Regions from separate parts of the Bacillus sp. ABA4_010 genome, predicted to be linked through region 3. Evidence: a T-box and tRNA genes for the amino acid it is inferred to sense, from the RefSeq annotation. Region 3 holds a T-box; the other regions hold tRNA genes.
The links. A T-box is a leader RNA that pairs with one kind of tRNA and senses whether it is charged. The one in region 3 lies ahead of ileS (isoleucine--tRNA ligase), so its partner is inferred to be a tRNA-Ile.

Region 1: it has a tRNA-Ile gene. The T-box ahead of ileS (isoleucine--tRNA ligase) is inferred to sense a tRNA for this amino acid. The anticodon was not compared.
Region 2: it has a tRNA-Ile gene. The T-box ahead of ileS (isoleucine--tRNA ligase) is inferred to sense a tRNA for this amino acid. The anticodon was not compared.

Annotation. Positions count from the first base shown of each region.
Region 1 is NZ_JBSWUN010000004.1:18,458-20,777, forward strand. It holds rRNA gene ACXAEO_RS19775 (23S ribosomal RNA) at 1-803, opposite strand, end outside; tRNA gene ACXAEO_RS19780 (tRNA-Ala) at 893-968, opposite strand; tRNA gene ACXAEO_RS19785 (tRNA-Ile) at 984-1,060, opposite strand; rRNA gene ACXAEO_RS19790 (16S ribosomal RNA) at 1,141-2,320, opposite strand, start outside.
Region 2 is NZ_JBSWUN010000003.1:376-2,695, reverse strand. It holds rRNA gene ACXAEO_RS01135 (23S ribosomal RNA) at 1-744, opposite strand, end outside; tRNA gene ACXAEO_RS01130 (tRNA-Ala) at 834-909, opposite strand; tRNA gene ACXAEO_RS01125 (tRNA-Ile) at 925-1,001, opposite strand; rRNA gene ACXAEO_RS01120 (16S ribosomal RNA) at 1,082-2,320, opposite strand, start outside.
Region 3 is NZ_JBSWUN010000003.1:681,045-683,364, forward strand. It holds gene ACXAEO_RS04675 (YlmH family RNA-binding protein) at 1-226, shown strand, start outside; gene ACXAEO_RS04680 (DivIVA domain-containing protein) at 313-810, shown strand; T-box leader at 878-1,118, shown strand; gene ileS (isoleucine--tRNA ligase) at 1,276-2,320, shown strand, end outside.

The sequences.
Region 1 (2,320 bases), on a different contig from region 3:
CGCACTTTTCAACGTGCGTGGGTTCGGGCCTCCATTCAGTGTTACCTGAACTTCACCCTGGACATGGGTAGATCACCTGGTTTCGGGTCTACGACCACATACTCATTCGCCCTATTCAGACTCGCTTTCGCTGCGGCTCCGTCTCTTCAACTTAACCTTGCATGGGATCGTAACTCGCCGGTTCATTCTACAAAAGGCACGCCATCACCCGTTAACGGGCTCTGACTACTTGTAGGCACACGGTTTCAGGATCTCTTTCACTCCCCTTCCGGGGTGCTTTTCACCTTTCCCTCACGGTACTGGTTCACTATCGGTCACTAGGGAGTATTTAGCCTTGGGAGATGGTCCTCCCAGCTTCCGACGGGATTTCTCGTGTCCCGCCGTACTCAGGATCCACTCAAGAGGGAACGAAGTTTCAACTACAGGGTTGTTACCTTCTTCGACGGGCCTTTCCAGGCCTCTTCATCTACTTCGTTCCTTTGTAACTCCGTATAGAGTGTCCTACAACCCCAAGAGGCAAGCCTCTTGGTTTGGGCTAATTCCGTTTCGCTCGCCGCTACTCAGGAAATCGCAATTGCTTTCTCTTCCTCCGGGTACTTAGATGTTTCAGTTCCCCGGGTCTGCCTTCCATACCCTATGTATTCAGGTAAAGATACTGTTCCATTACGAACAGTGGGTTTCCCCATTCGGAAATCTCCGGATCAAAGCTCACTTACAGCTCCCCGAAGCATATCGGTGTTAGTCCCGTCCTTCATCGGCTCCTAGTGCCAAGGCATTCACCGTGCGCCCTTTCTAACTTAACCATTCGCCTTACGGCTACATGTTTCTTACATTAGAAAAGCTTTCACTTTCCTCAGCTATTACTGTTATCTAGTTTTCAAAGAACAATCATTGGTGGAGCCTAGCGGGATCGAACCGCTGACCTCCTGCGTGCAAGGCAGGCGCTCTCCCAGCTGAGCTAAGGCCCCAATATAAAAGTGGTATGGTGGGCCTAAATGGACTCGAACCATCGACCTCACGCTTATCAGGCGTGCGCTCTAACCAGCTGAGCTATAGGCCCATACCATAAGAAAAGAGAATGAAATTCTCTCAAAACTGAACAAAACGTTTTTCGTCAACGATTCTTGTAAAAATCCTTAGAAAGGAGGTGATCCAGCCGCACCTTCCGATACGGCTACCTTGTTACGACTTCACCCCAATCATCTACCCCACCTTAGGCGGCTGGCTCCTTACGGTTACCTCACCGACTTCGGGTGTTGCAAACTCTCGTGGTGTGACGGGCGGTGTGTACAAGGCCCGGGAACGTATTCACCGCGGCATGCTGATCCGCGATTACTAGCGATTCCGGCTTCATGCAGGCGAGTTGCAGCCTGCAATCCGAACTGAGAACGGTTTTATGAGATTAGCTCCACCTCGCGGTCTCGCGACTCTTTGTACCGTCCATTGTAGCACGTGTGTAGCCCAGGTCATAAGGGGCATGATGATTTGACGTCATCCCCACCTTCCTCCGGTTTGTCACCGGCAGTCACCTTAGAGTGCCCAACTGAATGCTGGCAACTAAGATCAAGGGTTGCGCTCGTTGCGGGACTTAACCCAACATCTCACGACACGAGCTGACGACAACCATGCACCACCTGTCACTCTGTCCCCCGAAGGGGAACGCTCTATCTCTAGAGTTGTCAGAGGATGTCAAGACCTGGTAAGGTTCTTCGCGTTGCTTCGAATTAAACCACATGCTCCACCGCTTGTGCGGGCCCCCGTCAATTCCTTTGAGTTTCAGCCTTGCGGCCGTACTCCCCAGGCGGAGTGCTTAATGCGTTAGCTGCAGCACTAAGGGGCGGAAACCCCCTAACACTTAGCACTCATCGTTTACGGCGTGGACTACCAGGGTATCTAATCCTGTTTGCTCCCCACGCTTTCGCGCCTCAGCGTCAGTTACAGACCAGAAAGCCGCCTTCGCCACTGGTGTTCCTCCACATCTCTACGCATTTCACCGCTACACGTGGAATTCCGCTTTCCTCTTCTGCACTCAAGTTCCCCAGTTTCCAATGACCCTCCACGGTTGAGCCGTGGGCTTTCACATCAGACTTAAGGAACCGCCTGCGCGCGCTTTACGCCCAATAATTCCGGACAACGCTTGCCACCTACGTATTACCGCGGCTGCTGGCACGTAGTTAGCCGTGGCTTTCTGGTTAGGTACCGTCAAGGTACCAGCAGTTACTCTGGTACTTGTTCTTCCCTAACAACAGAGCTTTACGACCCGAAGGCCTTCATCGCTCACGCGGCGTTGCTCCGTCAGACTTTCGTCCATTGCGGAAGA
Region 2 (2,320 bases), 680 kb from region 3:
GGACATGGGTAGATCACCTGGTTTCGGGTCTACGACCACATACTCATTCGCCCTATTCAGACTCGCTTTCGCTGCGGCTCCGTCTCTTCAACTTAACCTTGCATGGGATCGTAACTCGCCGGTTCATTCTACAAAAGGCACGCCATCACCCGTTAACGGGCTCTGACTACTTGTAGGCACACGGTTTCAGGATCTCTTTCACTCCCCTTCCGGGGTGCTTTTCACCTTTCCCTCACGGTACTGGTTCACTATCGGTCACTAGGGAGTATTTAGCCTTGGGAGATGGTCCTCCCAGCTTCCGACGGGATTTCTCGTGTCCCGCCGTACTCAGGATCCACTCAAGAGAGAACGAAGTTTCAACTACAGGGTTGTTACCTTCTTCGACGGGCCTTTCCAGGCCTCTTCATCTACTTCGTTCCTTTGTAACTCCGTATAGAGTGTCCTACAACCCCAAGAGGCAAGCCTCTTGGTTTGGGCTAATTCCGTTTCGCTCGCCGCTACTCAGGAAATCGCAATTGCTTTCTCTTCCTCCGGGTACTTAGATGTTTCAGTTCCCCGGGTCTGCCTTCCATACCCTATGTATTCAGGTAAAGATACTGTTCCATTACGAACAGTGGGTTTCCCCATTCGGAAATCTCCGGATCAAAGCTCACTTACAGCTCCCCGAAGCATATCGGTGTTAGTCCCGTCCTTCATCGGCTCCTAGTGCCAAGGCATTCACCGTGCGCCCTTTCTAACTTAACCATTCGCCTTACGGCTACATGTTTCTTACATTAGAAAAGCTTTCACTTTCCTCAGCTATTACTGTTATCTAGTTTTCAAAGAACAATCATTGGTGGAGCCTAGCGGGATCGAACCGCTGACCTCCTGCGTGCAAGGCAGGCGCTCTCCCAGCTGAGCTAAGGCCCCAATATAAAAGTGGTATGGTGGGCCTAAATGGACTCGAACCATCGACCTCACGCTTATCAGGCGTGCGCTCTAACCAGCTGAGCTATAGGCCCATACCATAAGAAAAGAGAATGAAATTCTCTCAAAACTGAACAAAACGTTTTTCGTCAACGATTCTTGTAAAAATCCTTAGAAAGGAGGTGATCCAGCCGCACCTTCCGATACGGCTACCTTGTTACGACTTCACCCCAATCATCTACCCCACCTTAGGCGGCTGGCTCCTTACGGTTACCTCACCGACTTCGGGTGTTGCAAACTCTCGTGGTGTGACGGGCGGTGTGTACAAGGCCCGGGAACGTATTCACCGCGGCATGCTGATCCGCGATTACTAGCGATTCCGGCTTCATGCAGGCGAGTTGCAGCCTGCAATCCGAACTGAGAACGGTTTTATGAGATTAGCTCCACCTCGCGGTCTCGCGACTCTTTGTACCGTCCATTGTAGCACGTGTGTAGCCCAGGTCATAAGGGGCATGATGATTTGACGTCATCCCCACCTTCCTCCGGTTTGTCACCGGCAGTCACCTTAGAGTGCCCAACTGAATGCTGGCAACTAAGATCAAGGGTTGCGCTCGTTGCGGGACTTAACCCAACATCTCACGACACGAGCTGACGACAACCATGCACCACCTGTCACTCTGTCCCCCGAAGGGGAACGCTCTATCTCTAGAGTTGTCAGAGGATGTCAAGACCTGGTAAGGTTCTTCGCGTTGCTTCGAATTAAACCACATGCTCCACCGCTTGTGCGGGCCCCCGTCAATTCCTTTGAGTTTCAGCCTTGCGGCCGTACTCCCCAGGCGGAGTGCTTAATGCGTTAGCTGCAGCACTAAGGGGCGGAAACCCCCTAACACTTAGCACTCATCGTTTACGGCGTGGACTACCAGGGTATCTAATCCTGTTTGCTCCCCACGCTTTCGCGCCTCAGCGTCAGTTACAGACCAGAAAGCCGCCTTCGCCACTGGTGTTCCTCCACATCTCTACGCATTTCACCGCTACACGTGGAATTCCGCTTTCCTCTTCTGCACTCAAGTTCCCCAGTTTCCAATGACCCTCCACGGTTGAGCCGTGGGCTTTCACATCAGACTTAAGGAACCGCCTGCGCGCGCTTTACGCCCAATAATTCCGGACAACGCTTGCCACCTACGTATTACCGCGGCTGCTGGCACGTAGTTAGCCGTGGCTTTCTGGTTAGGTACCGTCAAGGTACCAGCAGTTACTCTGGTACTTGTTCTTCCCTAACAACAGAGCTTTACGACCCGAAGGCCTTCATCGCTCACGCGGCGTTGCTCCGTCAGACTTTCGTCCATTGCGGAAGATTCCCTACTGCTGCCTCCCGTAGGAGTCTGGGCCGTGTCTCAGTCCCAGTGTGGCCGAT
Region 3 (2,320 bases):
GGATGTTCTGTTATCTAATATTTACCGTCTTTCTAGGCAAAAAGTGCAGCCATTTATTGAGCACGGCAATGCAAAAGTTAATTTTAAAGTCGTGGAGCAACCTTCTTTTGAGTGCCAAGAGGGAGATGTTCTTTCGTTGAGAGGGCATGGCAGAAGCCGTATCTTGTCCATTGAAGGTAAGACAAAAAAAGAAAAATGGAGAATTGTCGTCGGAATTCAAAAATAAACGGCATAAAAAGCAGGAAATAGACAAAAAACGTCGAAAATTAATGTTCAGAATTGGAGAATGAGACAACGTGGAGGTGGCTTATAATGCCTTTAACACCTTTAGATATTCATAACAAGGAATTCAATAAGGGTTTTCGGGGATATGACGAAGATGAAGTAAATGAGTTTTTGGATCAGGTTATTAAAGATTACGAACAATTGATTCGTGAAAAGAAAGAGCTTGAGGGTAAAGTTCATGAGCTAACGGAAAAAATCGGCCACTTTACGAGCATTGAAGAAGCGTTGAATAAATCAATTTTAATTGCCCAGGAAGCGGGAGAAGAAGTTAAGCGAAACGCACAGAAAGAAGCCAAGCTCATTATTAAAGAAGCCGAAAAAAATGCAGACCGCATCATTAATGAAGCCTTATCAAAATCAAGAAAAATCGCGATTGATATCGAGGACTTAAAAAAGCAATCTAAAGTGTTCCGGACAAGATTCAAAATGTTGATTGAGGCACAACTTGAAATGCTTGATAATGATGACTGGGATCATTTGATGGAATATGAAGTCTCTGCTTTTGATCCAAAAGAAGAAGATTGACAATGTCGTCTTGACTTCTAAAGGAAAATTATTTTATAATTTTATCACGATTTCTTTTCGTATAACGAGTATAACGAGGAAAGGGACAGTAGTTTCTTCAGTTGTTTTATAATAGCGAATCGAGGAAGGTGGGAGCTCGGTATAAAACGAAGAAATGAACATCACCCTGGAGTTCCTTGTCGAACTAATAGTAGACAATGGCGTGTCATTCGCGTTAAGAATGTTTTAAGAGGACTTTGCCTAATTTTAGTATACATAAAGGTACAGTCTACAAGGGTGGTACCGCGGGAGATCTTCTCGTCCCTTTTTGGGATGCAGAAGGTCTTTTTTTATTGTCCATCAGTAGTGCAAGTCGACTGTGACGGTCCCTTTTTTCATTTGAAGGAACCAAAAGTAGTCGATGGAAAGCTTGCAGCGGTAACGAAGTTCGTTCCGTATTTTGAATATAAAAATGGAGGCTAAATCATGGAATACAAAGACACATTATTAATGCCGCAAACGGAATTTCCGATGCGTGGTAATTTACCAAAACGTGAACCAGATATGCAGAAAAAATGGGAAGAAATGAGCATCTATGAAAAAGTGCAAGAACGCACAAAAGATCGTCCATTTTTCATCCTGCATGACGGCCCTCCGTATGCAAACGGTGATATTCACATGGGGCATGCTCTTAATAAAATTTTGAAGGACTTTATTGTGCGCTATAAATCGATGGCTGGCTTTTGCTCACCATATGTTCCAGGTTGGGATACACATGGTTTGCCAATTGAAACAGCATTAACAAAAAATAAAAAAGTGAACCGCAAAGAAATGAGCGTCGCTGAATTCCGTAAATTATGTGAAGAGTATGCGTGGGAGCAAGTAGACCGTCAGCGTGAGCAATTCAAACGTCTTGGCGTTCGCGGTGATTGGGATAATCCGTATGTAACATTACAGCCGGAATACGAAGCACAGCAAATTAAAGTGTTCGGTGAGATGGCGAAAAAAGGCTATATTTACAAAGGATTAAAACCAGTTTATTGGTCTCCTTCAAGTGAATCTGCCTTAGCAGAAGCAGAGATTGAATACTATGATAAAAAATCTCCTTCTATTTACGTTGCGTTCCCTGTTAAAGATGGAAAAGGTGTCTTGAACAGTGATGAGCAAATTGTAATCTGGACGACAACACCGTGGACAATGCCAGCTAATCTTGGTATTTCAGTACATCCAGACCTTGAATATAGCGTAGTCGCAGCAAATGGCGGTAAATATGTTATTGCGTCTGAGTTAGTAGAGTCTGTCGCAAAAGCAATTGAGTGGGAAACATATGAAGTGACGCGAACGGTTAAAGGAGCAGAGTTGGAGCATGTTGTAGCGAAGCATCCTTTATATGACCGTGATTCTCTTGTAATGCTTGGCGATCACGTAACGACAGATGCTGGTACAGGTTGTGTTCATACAGCGCCTGGTCACGGGGAAGATGACTTTATTATCGGACAAAAATATGGATTGGATGTATTATGTCCAGTTG